DNA from 4 places in the Clostridium sp. CTA-19 genome. Region 1 is predicted to be linked to each of the others. Evidence: riboswitches for the same ligand, from Rfam matches in the RefSeq annotation. Region 1 holds a riboswitch; each other region holds the start of a gene.
The links. Region 1 has a riboswitch for cobalamin ahead of ACYUE0_RS13260 (ABC transporter substrate-binding protein). Riboswitches for the same ligand answer to the same signal wherever they lie in the genome.

Region 1 (3,220 bases):
TTGCTATGTTAACAATATGTGATGAAGGTGACAATATAATAGTTCCAGAGCCATTTTATTCAAATTATAGCAGTTTTGCAAATGCAGTTGGTGTTACTATAAGACCAGTTACAACTTATGCAGAAAATGGTTTTCACCTACCTAAAAAAGAAGAAATATTAGCTAAAATAGATGAAAATACTTCTGCTATACTTTTATCAAACCCTGGAAATCCAACAGGAGTTGTTTACACTAAAGAAGAAATTCAAATGATAGCTGAAATAGCAAAAGAAAAAAATTTATGGGTAATAGCAGATGAGGTTTATAGAGAGTTTGTATATGAAGGAGAGTACACTAGCTTTGGAAATATAAAAGCAGCAGAAGATAGAGTTATAATAGTTGATAGTGTTTCTAAAAGATATAGTGCATGTGGGGCAAGAATAGGTTCTATAGCATCTAAGAATAAAGCTGTTATGACAGAACTTTTAAAATTATGTCAAGCAAGGTTATCAGTTCCAACATTAGAGCAAATAGGGGCGGTTGAGCTTTATAAAACTCCATCTTCTTACTTAAAAGAAGTTAATGAAGAATATAGAGAAAGAAGAGATGTTTTATATAACGAACTTATAAAAGTTCCTGGAGTAGTATGTAAAAAACCAACAGGAGCATTTTATATAATGGCTAAACTACCAGTTGAAAGCGCCGATGATTTTGTAAAGTGGTTATTAAAGGACTTTGAAATAGATGGGAAAACAGTAATGCCTTGTCCAGCAGAAGGTTTCTATGGAACAGAAGGGCTTGGAAAAGACGAAATAAGACTAGCTTATGTATTAGAAAAAGAAACATTAGAAGATGCAGCAAGAATATTAAAAGAAGGATTAAATGAATATTTAAAATTAAATAAGTAATATACGAAAAAAGCTTTCCTAATTTGAACTTATAGGAAGGCTTTTTTTATATGTTTAAAGTGAATATTTTTAATATAAAGTATTAAAGTGGTAAATAGAAAATATAAATAATAGTATATGTAATAAAGGTGATAGGGAGATAATCATGGCAAGTTTAAATAAGTGTAATTTATATTATGATGAGAATGTATATCATTTTTTAGTAGAGTATAGAGGAGATTTTACAAAAGAAATAAACAAAGTTTCTTATGCTTGTGGATATGCAATTAATAATAGTCTTGCGATAGTAGTTGTTGAATTTGAAAACTTAGAGAAATTAAAACAAGATGTTCCATCAATTATTTATATAGATTTTAGAAGTACATTTATATTACAAGATATTTCTCCAGATTATGCAGATAACATATAAACTGTTAAAAATCCAAATTTAGAAGGTGTTGTTCCAGAATATGATTTTGTTATTATAAAAAATAAAATAATGAATAAGATTAAATTTATAATCTATTAAATTAAAAAATTGTAAAATAATTAAAATTTTTCACTGAAAACATGGTATATTTAAGAAAAAAATAAAAAATAGCTTGAAAAATGTAAAATTTAAGAATATAATGAAGGTGTTTGAAATAGAAAATTAAATAGTGTGTATGTTGGGTACCTTTATAGGTATAATAGGGAAAGTGGTTAAAATCCACTACAGCCCCCGCTACTGTATACGGATACGAAATCAAATCCACTGGGTAATACTGGGAAGGATGATTAAGGTTATGCCGTGAGTCAGGAGACCTGCCTAATATATTATGTCATAGATTTCGGAGGGAAATTGGGTGTGTAAAAGATAATAAATATTATTTTGATGTTTATTTTTATTGGATATATAACCTCTGTTTTTCAGAGGTTTTTTTATTTTAAATTATATAAATAAGTTTTTAGGGGGAAAAAATGTTAAGATTAAACAAAAAAATTACAAGAACAATATTAAGTATTACATTATGCACAGTAATAAGCGTAGGATTTGCTGGTTGCTCTAGTTTAAATTCAGCATCTACAACATCTAATGTAGTTGTAGATAATCAAAAAAGTGAAAGTAAAGTTAAAACAAAGTTAGAAGATGAAAAAGTATATGTATCTTTAAAAGATACTACTAATTATTTGAAAGGAGAATTTTTATTAGAAAAAAATACAGTAACAGTTAAAAATAAAGAAGATATTATAACTATAAATTTAGAAAATTATGAAGCAAAAATAAATTCTACAGCTATAAATCTAAAGGATAAAATAAAAAAAGAAAATGATGATGTATACGTTATAATGGATTTTCTGAATGAAGCTGTAGATGCTAGATTTACATATAATAAAGAAAATAAAGAATTAAACATAAAAACAGAAATGCCATTAGAGTATACAAAGGCTTTTAGTGTTAAGTATTTGAAAGGTGGCATTAAAAAAATAACTGATGGAGAAAAGAGAACTTTGATTTTAGTTCCACAAGGAAAAGAAGTTCCAAAAGAATATAAAGATGAAATAGTAATTAATACTCCAATAGATAATGTTTTGCTAGGTTCTACAACTCAAGCATGCTTATTAAGATCAATAGGTGCTCTTAACAGTGTTAAAGCTGTAACTACAGAAGCTAAAAATTGGAGTATAGATGAGATAAAAAATGGAATGGAAAAGGGCGATATAGAGTTTGTTGGAAGAGGAGATTCACCAGATTATGAAAAAATATCTATGATGAAACCGGATTTGGCAGTGGTGTATACTGGGCCATCAGGACAACAAAAACTTATTGAAAAGCTAAAGGAATTGAATATAAATTATGTAGTTGATAATGAATATTTAGAAGAAAATCCTTATGGAAGAATGGAATGGGCTAAATTAATGAGTGCATTTTATGATAAAGAGGAAGAATCAGAAAAGCAATTTAATGAAGCTATAGAAAAAGTTAAGGCTGCAAGTAAAAATATAGAGGGAAAAGATAAGCCTAAAATTGTATGGGCAACAATAAGTAAAGGAAAAGTATATATACCTAAAGGTGATTCATATGTTGCAAAAATGATAGAGATGGCTGGCGGAGAATATATGTTTAAAGATGATGGAATAGGAAGTGGGAACATAAGCATAGAGGAGTTATATGCAAAGGCTAATGATGCAGATATATTTATGTATTCTTCTACTACAAACTATACACCAACATTAAAAAATGTTATTGAACAAGCTCCTATCCTTGAGAAACTTGATGTAGTTAAAAATAAAAAAGTTTGGTGTTTTGCTCCAGATTACTATCAATCAATAGATAAAACAGATGAACTTATTATAGATTTAATGGAAATATT
Region 2 (3,220 bases), on a different contig from region 1:
AATTCCACCAGCATTATCTGCAATTGGACCATATGCATCTACAGAAATGACCATGCCTGATGTTGCAAGCATTCCTACTGCTGCTAATGCAATTCCATATAAACCTAAACTTGCATCTTCTGCACCACCTATTAAAAAGTATGATAGTAATACTCCTAATGCAATTATTAAAATAGGTACAACTGTAGATTTCATTCCAATAGCAAGACCAGAAATTATATTTGTAGCTGCTCCTGTTTGAGACTCCTCTGCAATAGTTTTTACTGGCTTATAATTATCTGATGTGTAATACTCTGTAATTTTACCTATGAAAACCCCAACTAATATTCCAACTAAAACAGATATAAATGGTTTTATAGTATTTAAAATAGTTTTACTTAAAATCAAAGAAAATATTATCATAAGTACTACAGATACATATAATCCTAAATTCAATGTTTTCTGTGGATCTTTTCCTTTAGAGTATCGAACTATAAATATAGCAATTATTGATGCTATTATACCAGCAACAGATACATACATTGGAAACATAACAGCATTTTTTCCTAGTGATGCACTTGCTGCAACTCCAAGAGTTAATGCAGATATTAAAGAACCAACATAAGATTCAAACAGGTCTGCTCCCATTCCTGCTATATCACCTACATTGTCACCTACATTATCAGCTATAACAGCAGGATTTCTTGGGTCATCTTCCGGAATTCCAACTTCTACCTTTCCAACAAGGTCAGCACCTACATCTGCAGCTTTAGTATATATTCCTCCACCTACACGTGCAAAAAGAGCTATAGATGATGCACCTAATCCAAAACCTGTGATATATTCTATTTCTAGGTTGAAAATCAAAGATAATATTGCAAGACCTAAAACCCCAAGTCCTACAACTGAAAGTCCCATAACTGTTCCCCCAGAAAAAGCTACCGATAAAGCATCTTCCTTTCCTTTAGTGGCAGCTTGTGCAGTTCGTACATTAGCTTTTACTCCTACCTTCATACCTGCATATCCAGCAGCAATTGAAAATAGTGCACCTAATACAAAACTTATAGCTGTTTTTACATGAAGAAATACTGCAATAGCAATAGCTACCACTAATATAAATATCCCCAAATATCTATATTCCTTCTTCAAAAACGCCATTGCACCTTCACTTATATGCCCTGCAATCTCCTCCATCTTTTTATTTCCTACTTCTTTTTTGGAAATTTCTTTTGATATAAACATTGCAAAAAGTAAAGTTAACACTGATACTATTATTGCAAAAAATAAAAAAGACATAAAATACCCCCTTTAAGTACCATATTTCCATAAAACTATTACTAATAGATTTCATAGTAACTATTACTATTTTCTATAACTATATATTCTTCTTTTTGAAGTTTTCCCCTCTAACATTTCTATAAACTTTTTGTAAACTTTTACACTGAGCATAAAGACATTTTATAACATATTTTTCAAAATTAAGTTTAAATTTTCTGAATATTATTATTTTCTATTTATTATGTTATAATCATGTGGAGCTAATTGCTATATTATATTAAAAATTGAATATTTTTAACTTTTTGGTTTAAATGTGATTAATTTCATTTTATTAAAAGGGAAAAGAGTTTAAATCTCTTACGGTCCAGCCACTGTAATGAAGAGCAAATTTTTATTATACCACTGCAAATTATAAATTTAAGTTTGTGGGAAGGTGAACATTTGTGATGAATCTAAGTCAGGAGACCTGCCAATAAGTTCTAAAGTTGCTTACTAGGATAGGTTAATTTTAATTAAATTCACTACATTACATAATTAGTTGTATGTTTTAAAGTTATTTATTACAGTATCTTATTCTAGGATACTGTTTTTTGTTATAGATTTATTATAATTATTAAATTAAATAATAAAGTAAATTTAAAATATTTTTATTATTCTAATTATTGCGCTTATAAATATTAAAATATTTGTATATATTAATAAAAAGATTATTTAGGGGGATTTTTTATGAGAAAACAAAAAATTTATTCATTAATTTTAGCAGTATCATTAACTGCATCAATTCTTTCAGGCTGTGGTAATACAAATAAAATCTCAAAAGAGGTTTCTTCAAATTCTGCTTCTGAGCAAGAAAATTATAAAGAAGTTACTGTAAACAATGACTTACCTTCTGGTAAAGAAGATGAAACTTTTTCTACTGCACCTAAAAAAGCTGTTACACTAAGTGGTTTTACAACAGAAATGCTACTTGCATTAGGTCTTGAGGATTCTATAGCAGGATATTCATTTCAAGACAATGAAGTACTACCTGAATATAAAGATGCACATTCCAAACTTAACAAGTTGTCTGATTTAATGCCATCTAAAGAAACATTATTAGGTGTTGAACCTGATTTCATAACTGGATGGATGTCTACTTTTACTGAAAATAATTTTAATAATAAATTTTGCAAAGAAAATAATGTAAAAATTTATGTTCCAAAATGTGAAAGTCCTAATGCAACAATGGAAACTGTCTATGAAGATTTTACTAATCTTGGGAAAATATTTAATGCAGAAAAAAATTCAGAAGATGTTATATCTAAAATGAAAAAGGATATTGAAACTATATCTTCTAAAATATCAAAAGATATAAAGCCAGTTAAAGCATTTGTATATGATTCTGGCACAGATAGTCCTTTTACTGCATGTAATGGTCTACCTACAGATTTGATAAGGCTTGCTGGTGGTGAAAATATATTTAAAGATGGAGAAAAACCTTGGGCTAAAGTAACTTGGGAAGAAGTTGTTAAACGAAACCCTGAGCAAATAATAGTAATGCAATATAATGCAGCTGATGATGTTGAAGAAAAAATAAACTTTTTAAAAAATCATGATGCATTAAAAGATGTAGATGCTATAAAAAACAATAAAATATTTGTCTTAGAGCTTTCAGAAGTAGTTGCTGGTGTTAGAAATCCTGGTGCTATAAAAACTATGGCCGAAAATTTCCATCCTGAAATATTCAAAAAATAAATTGGAGCGTTTTAAAATGAAAAAATTAAAAACAAACATATATATTATCTACATAGCATTAATATTATTTTTAGTATTTTCTATAATAGTTGCTATTAATGTTGGTTCAGTAGATGTGAGCAGTTCTGAACTTTTAAAAATTATAATTAATAAAACATCCGGAAATGATGTCTTTGAGAAAACATGGTCAAGTTCTGTAGAAAATATAATTTGGCAGTTACGATTACCT
Region 3 (3,220 bases), on a different contig from region 1:
AGTTATGCTATTATTAGAATATTATTTTAATAGTTATGGTGGGGAAGTTATTTTTGACACCGTTGCTAATGAAAATGGAATAGAAGCTCTTAAAACATGGAAATTTGAAGTGCTTGAAGAAAAGGGAAAAGAAGTATTATTTAGAATGACAAAAGAAAATTTTAATAAAATGGTGGAGCAATAAAGTAGTAGCTATTATAATAAAGAGGTAATAAACTAAAGAAAGTGAGGTGTTTTGTTTAGTAAATGTAGTTTTATAGTTATAACTAGGGTGCTAAACAAAATGTTTATGAAGTTATTTTTTATATCTGATATTCATGGATCTCTTAAATATTGTAAATTAGCAATTGATGCTTTTATAAAAGAAAATGCTGATTATATAATAATATTAGGAGATGTTTTATACCACGGACCAAGAAATCCATTGCCAGAGGAATACAATCCTAAAGAAGTTGCAAAGCTACTTAATAATTATAGCAATAGAATAATAAGTGTAAGAGGAAATTGTGATGCAGATGTGGATCAAATGTTGCTTAAATATCCCTGTATGATGGATTATAGCACCATTTTATATGATAATAAAAGATTTTTCTTAACCCATGGACATATTTATGATGAAGAAAAACATCCTAATATATGTAATGGTGATGTGTTAGTATATGGACATACCCATGTACCAGTAGCAAAGAAAGAAGATGGTATATATATATTGAATCCAGGTTCAGTAGCATATCCGAAAAAAGATAGTCCTAATAGTTATGGGATTTTAGATAAGGGTATTTTTTATATAAAAAAATTAAATGGAGATATAATAAAAGAACTAAAAATTATATAAATAATTATAATGATAAAGTTGTTTTTAAATGGATTACTTTCTTTTTAAAAACAACTTTTTAAATTGAATTATTTAATTAAATTATAACTTATTTGTAAACTGTATAAAGATTTACTCTATAATATATTTTCAAATTAAAGTTGAGTTTTAATATTATACAACTTTTTTATATTAGAATTTTAAATGCATAAACTAAGAAGTTAATTTTATAGATTATATTTAAAATTGCTAATAATTTCATTGTTGATATATTGAATCTTGATATATTTCTAAAATTAATGAAATATACCAAAGTTCATTAATTTTTGATAAAACTTGACATAGAGTTTGTTTAATTTTATAATCATAATTGAAATAAGTCGAAAATAACTGATAAAAAATTTACAAGTAATTTAATTTAAAAAGAATATAGAACAAGTTAGGTGCTTAGAATAAGTGAAAAGGGAATGTGGTTAAATTCCACAGCAGCCCCCGCTACTGTAATTGATGACAACTCTTTAAAATTGCCACTTTTTTAAAAATAAGAGGGGAAGGCAAAGAGAAGGATGATTCATGAGCCAGGAGACCTGCCTAATTTTAAAAAGCTTTCGGAGGGAAAGGACTATTTATTTTGTTTAAATTTCAAATAGTTTATTTACAACAAATAGATGCACCCTTTCAGGTGCATCTATTTTTATTTTGTGATTTTTAAGAAAATTCAATATGAAATTTAAATTATAAATTATAGTTTTTTCAATTAATTGAAACTATATATTATATTTTGATTTTAGAAATAATTGTAGTTGGAAAGGGTGTTTTTAAGATGGCAAAAATAATGGTACAAGGAACAGCGTCTTCTGTTGGAAAAAGTATTTTAGTTACGGCACTTTGTAGGATATTTACTCAAGATGGGTATAAGGTGTGTCCTTACAAGGCACAGAATATGTCTTTAAACTCGTACATAACATTAGATGGAAAGGAAATGGGGAGAGCGCAAGTACTTCAAGCGTATGCATCAGGATTAGAACCAGAAGCATATATGAATCCTATTTTGTTAAAACCAACTAGTGATCAAAAGTGTCAAATAATTGTTAATGGTGAAGTTTATGGAAATAGCTCTGCTATGGAATATCATAATCTTAAATTAAAATTTAGAGATATGTTAAAAAATCAATTTGATGAATTAGAAAAAAAGTTTGACATAATTGTTATGGAAGGTGCAGGAAGTCCAGCAGAGATTAACTTAAGAGACAGAGATATAGTTAATATGGGAATGGCAGAACTTGTAGATGCTCCTGTAATCTTAGTTGGAGATATTGATAAAGGTGGAGTATTTGCATCTTTAGTGGGAACATTAATGCTTTTAGAAGATAATGAGAAAGAAAGAGTTAAAGGAACTGTAATTAATAAATTTAGAGGTGACGTAGATATATTAAAACCAGGAATAGATATGCTTGAAGATATATCTAAAAAACAATGCTTGGGGGTTGTTCCACATTTTACATTAGCTTTAGAAGATGAAGATGGTGCAGTAGAATTAAATAAAAATATTACAGATAAAATAGATATAGCAGTTATAAAACTTCCAAGAGTATCTAATTTTACTGATTTAGATGCACTTAAAATTGAAGAAGATGTTTCCGTTAGATATATAACATCTTTAGAAGAATTTAAAAATCCTGATTTGTTAATTATACCAGGTACAAAAAATACCATAGAGGACTTAAATGTTCTAAAAACAAGTGGATTATTTGACAAAATAAAAGAATATAGTAAAAAAGGAAATGTTATAGGTATATGTGGTGGATACCAAATGCTAGGCAAAAAAATAAAAGATCCATATAAAGTTGAAAGTAATAATTTAGAAACAGAAGGGTTAGGTCTTTTAGATATTGAAACAGTTTTTGAAAATAAAAAAGTAACTACTAGGGTAGAAGGAACTGTAATCAATAAAGATTTATTTAATACAACAAAAGAAGATATAAATGTTTATGGATATGAAATTCATATGGGAGTATCAGAATTAGGCGAAAATGCAGATCCATTATTTAGAATAACAAAAGAAAATGGTGAAAAATGTGATCATATTGATGGCGTTATTAATAAAGAAAGAACTGTAATAGGAACTTATCTTCATGGAGTATTTGATAATATAGATTTTAGAGAAGTTATAATTAATGAATTAAGAAGTAAAAAAGGCATAGAATGCAAAAAAGCACAACCATATGAAAATCTTAGAGAAAAAGAGCTTGATAGACTAGCTGATTTAGTAAGAAGTTCTTTAGATATGGATAAAGTATACGAAATAGTTGGTTTAAAAAAATAGGAACTGATTACTCATTTTAAACTGTTCTTAAAGAATATGATATTTAAACGTATTCTTAAATTAAAATAATCAGTGCTTAG
Region 4 (3,220 bases), on a different contig from region 1:
TTTTAAATATATTAAATGAATGGAGCGATAATTATGACAAAGCTTATATCATGGAATGTTAACGGCATTAGAGCTTGTGTGAAAAAGGGATTTTTAGAGTTTTTTAAAGAAATAGATGCAGATATATTTTGTATACAAGAAAGCAAATTACAAGAAGGTCAAATAGATTTAGAGTTAGATGGTTATTATGATTACTGGAATTATGCAGAAAAAAAAGGCTATTCAGGTACAGCTATATTTACAAAAGGAAAACCACTTTCTGTAAATTATGGTTTAGGTATTGAAAAGCATGATAATGAGGGAAGGGTAATAACTTTAGAATTTGAAGAATATTATGTAGTCACTGTTTATACGCCAAATTCTCAAACTGAACTTGCAAGGTTAGATTATAGAATGGAATGGGAAGATGATTTTAGATTATATTTGAAAGAATTAGAAAAAAACAAACCAGTTATCCTTTGTGGAGATTTAAATGTAGCACATAAGGAAATAGATTTAAAAAACCCTAAAACTAATAAAAAAAATGCAGGATTTACTAATGAGGAAAGAGCTAAGTTTACTGAGCTTTTAGAATGTGGTTTTATAGATACATATAGATATTTTAATCCAGATAAAGAAGGAGTTTATTCATGGTGGTCCTATAGATTTAATGCAAGAAAAAATAATGCAGGATGGAGAATAGATTATTTTTGTGTATCTGAAGAGCTAGAGAAAAAATTAGAAAGCGTTAATATTCATACTGAAATATTAGGTTCAGATCATTGTCCAGTAGAACTTGTAATAAAATAACTATAAATAAAAATATAATTTAAAGAATCTGCCTTAAAACTTAAGTATATTTTAAGGCAGGTTCTTTTTATATAAAAATAATTTAAAATTATTGAATAAATTTAAATTGGAGTTTGTTTTCCTATAATTTTTAAAAAGGTATTTTAATATCTCAAATTTTAATTGTTTTTAATATAAAGTAATATTTTATTAGATTTCTTGATAGTAATTTTAGTTTTATAAATACTACATTGTTGTAATACATAGCCATATAAAATCACTTTTTAAAACCTTTTTTATAGTTATAATGTAATAATTATATTCATTATAACTACACGCAATTATTTACAAAAATATGAAATACATTAAATTTGTTACATTAATTTTTGGAATACTAAATAAAAACTTTAATTATTTTATAAAAAAACAAAAACATACAAAATATTCTAAATGTTTAAAATAAATGTTGAAATTGAAAAATATTTGTAATATAATGAGTGTGACAAGTTAATAGAGATGGGATAGGTTCTTTCTTAGCAATAAGAAAGTTAAAATGGAAAGTGGTTAAAGTCCACTACAGCCCAAAGTTACTGTGAAACTGATGAATCCAAAAATACCACTGAGAGATATCTTGGGAAGGTTTGGTAGTAAGATGAAGTTAAGTCAGGAGACATGCCTATACTGGATTGAATCTTTCTTGGGAGAGATAAAATATCATGGATTTGCAAGCATTTATAGAATTGTTGTTTTTATTTTGCTTGTATAAAATATGCTATTTAAGTTCCCAATGGGAACTTTTTTTATTGCAATTTTTTAAAGAGTGGAGGTGATTTAATGAAAAAAAATTATAAAATTTTTCTAGCTATATTGTTAACAGTTTTAATAGCATTTTCCGTTGCTTGGGGATGCGAAAGAGGGAAGATAACTACAACTACAACTGAAACTACTACAAATAAAGTAAAAAAAGATGATAGTAGTAGTAAAAAATCTAAAAAAGAAAATAAAAATGATAGCAAAAAAGGCTCTAAAGAAAAATCAGAAAATAAAAAAGATGATAATAACAAAAATGAAGATAGTGATAAAGAAAATAAACAAAATATTTCGAATGTTAAAAAAAATAACGAGGATTCATCACAAAAGGAAAATGCAAAAAATAATGATGATTCCAATGATAGTAGTAATAATACTTCAGATGTAGAAACTAAAAAGGAAGAAAGTCCTGAGGTTGTAGAGTCTAAACAAGAAGAAGATACCTTTACTATGATAATAGGAAAAGATATAAAGGGTTATACCGGTAAAAGTCCTCAACAAGTAAAAGAGTTAACATTAAAAGTAGAGGACGGTAAAAATGCAATGACGTACCTAAGAGAAAATACGGTTATGCAAGAAAATGGTGGATTTATTTTTGAAATTGATGGAATACACAATTTTTACCCTATACCTGAAAATCAAAAAACTCCAGAACAAAAGGCAAATGGAATTTTAGGAATAGACTGGTTTATATATCTTAATGATAAAAAAACACCAGTAGGGGCAAATGATGTATATGTAAAAAAAGGAGACATACTTTTATTTGATTTTCATGAGTGGGATAAAAGAGAATTTTCACCACCAGAAGATTAAAACACATAACTAACATTAAATAACAAGAATTTTTAATAAGGGGATGAAGGGTTTATGAAAAAGCTTTTTAAGCAAAAGCTTAGTATTTTATTGCTATTTTTTAGCATGTTCATGTTCTTATTACCAGTAAATGCTTCTGCTAAAGTAAATGAAAGCAGAATATATGGTTCAGATAGAATAGAAACTGCTATAAAAATAAGTGAGCAAGGTTGGAAAAGTGGTTCTGATTATGTTTTTATTGCTTATGGGTATGACTTTGCAGATGCATTATCTGTTACCCCTCTTGCTAAAAAATATAACAGTCCTATAATATTATCAAATAAAAATGGCCTTACAGAAAATGCAATTAAGGAATTACAAAGATTAAAACCTAAAAAGGCATTTATTCTAGGTGGTGAAAAAGCCCTTAGTGCTAATATTGAAACGCAGATTAAGAAATGTAATATAACAGAAACAGAAAGAATTTATGGTAGCACTAGATATGAAACTGCACTGAAGGTAAGTGAGAAACTTGGAACAAGTGACACTATATTCATATCTAATGGATTAAGTTATGCTGATGCACTTTCAGTTGCTACTATAGCAGCGCAGAAAGAAAGTCCAATTTTATATACAGAAAAAAATAACATTCCAAGTAAAGTAACAGAGTATATAAAAAAAGCTAACATATCTAAAGCATATTTTGTAGGTGGTACTAATGTAATAGATAATACTGTTATAACAGGCATAAAAAATAGTGAAAGAATAGCTGGAAACGACAGATATTTAACTAATAAAGAAGTATTATCAAAATTTATTAATTACATAAGTTATGAAAATGTCTATTTTG

Region 2: it holds a riboswitch for cobalamin, as region 1 does, so the genes downstream of both, ACYUE0_RS05285 (ABC transporter substrate-binding protein) here and ACYUE0_RS13260 (ABC transporter substrate-binding protein) in region 1, are expected to answer to the same signal.
Region 3: it holds a riboswitch for cobalamin, as region 1 does, so the genes downstream of both, ACYUE0_RS09385 (cobyric acid synthase) here and ACYUE0_RS13260 (ABC transporter substrate-binding protein) in region 1, are expected to answer to the same signal.
Region 4: it holds a riboswitch for cobalamin, as region 1 does, so the genes downstream of both, ACYUE0_RS01965 (DUF4430 domain-containing protein) here and ACYUE0_RS13260 (ABC transporter substrate-binding protein) in region 1, are expected to answer to the same signal.

What each region holds. Positions count from the first base shown of each region.
Region 1 is NZ_BAAABH010000025.1:22,570-25,789, forward strand. Features, by position in the region: gene ACYUE0_RS13250 (pyridoxal phosphate-dependent aminotransferase) at 1-887, shown strand, start outside; gene ACYUE0_RS13255 (hypothetical protein) at 1,033-1,296, shown strand; cobalamin riboswitch at 1,520-1,692, shown strand; gene ACYUE0_RS13260 (ABC transporter substrate-binding protein) at 1,827-3,220, shown strand, end outside.
Region 2 is NZ_BAAABH010000006.1:118,748-121,967, reverse strand. Features, by position in the region: gene ACYUE0_RS05290 (sodium-translocating pyrophosphatase) at 1-1,275, opposite strand, end outside; cobalamin riboswitch at 1,544-1,745, shown strand; gene ACYUE0_RS05285 (ABC transporter substrate-binding protein) at 1,984-2,991, shown strand; gene ACYUE0_RS05280 (FecCD family ABC transporter permease) at 3,008-3,220, shown strand, end outside.
Region 3 is NZ_BAAABH010000014.1:31,518-34,737, forward strand. Features, by position in the region: gene ACYUE0_RS09375 (GNAT family N-acetyltransferase) at 1-184, shown strand, start outside; gene yfcE (phosphodiesterase) at 290-835, shown strand; cobalamin riboswitch at 1,239-1,423, shown strand; gene ACYUE0_RS09385 (cobyric acid synthase) at 1,638-3,140, shown strand.
Region 4 is NZ_BAAABH010000002.1:166,757-169,976, reverse strand. Features, by position in the region: gene ACYUE0_RS01970 (exodeoxyribonuclease III) at 34-789, shown strand; cobalamin riboswitch at 1,275-1,462, shown strand; gene ACYUE0_RS01965 (DUF4430 domain-containing protein) at 1,603-2,391, shown strand; gene ACYUE0_RS01960 (cell wall-binding repeat-containing protein) at 2,446-3,220, shown strand, end outside.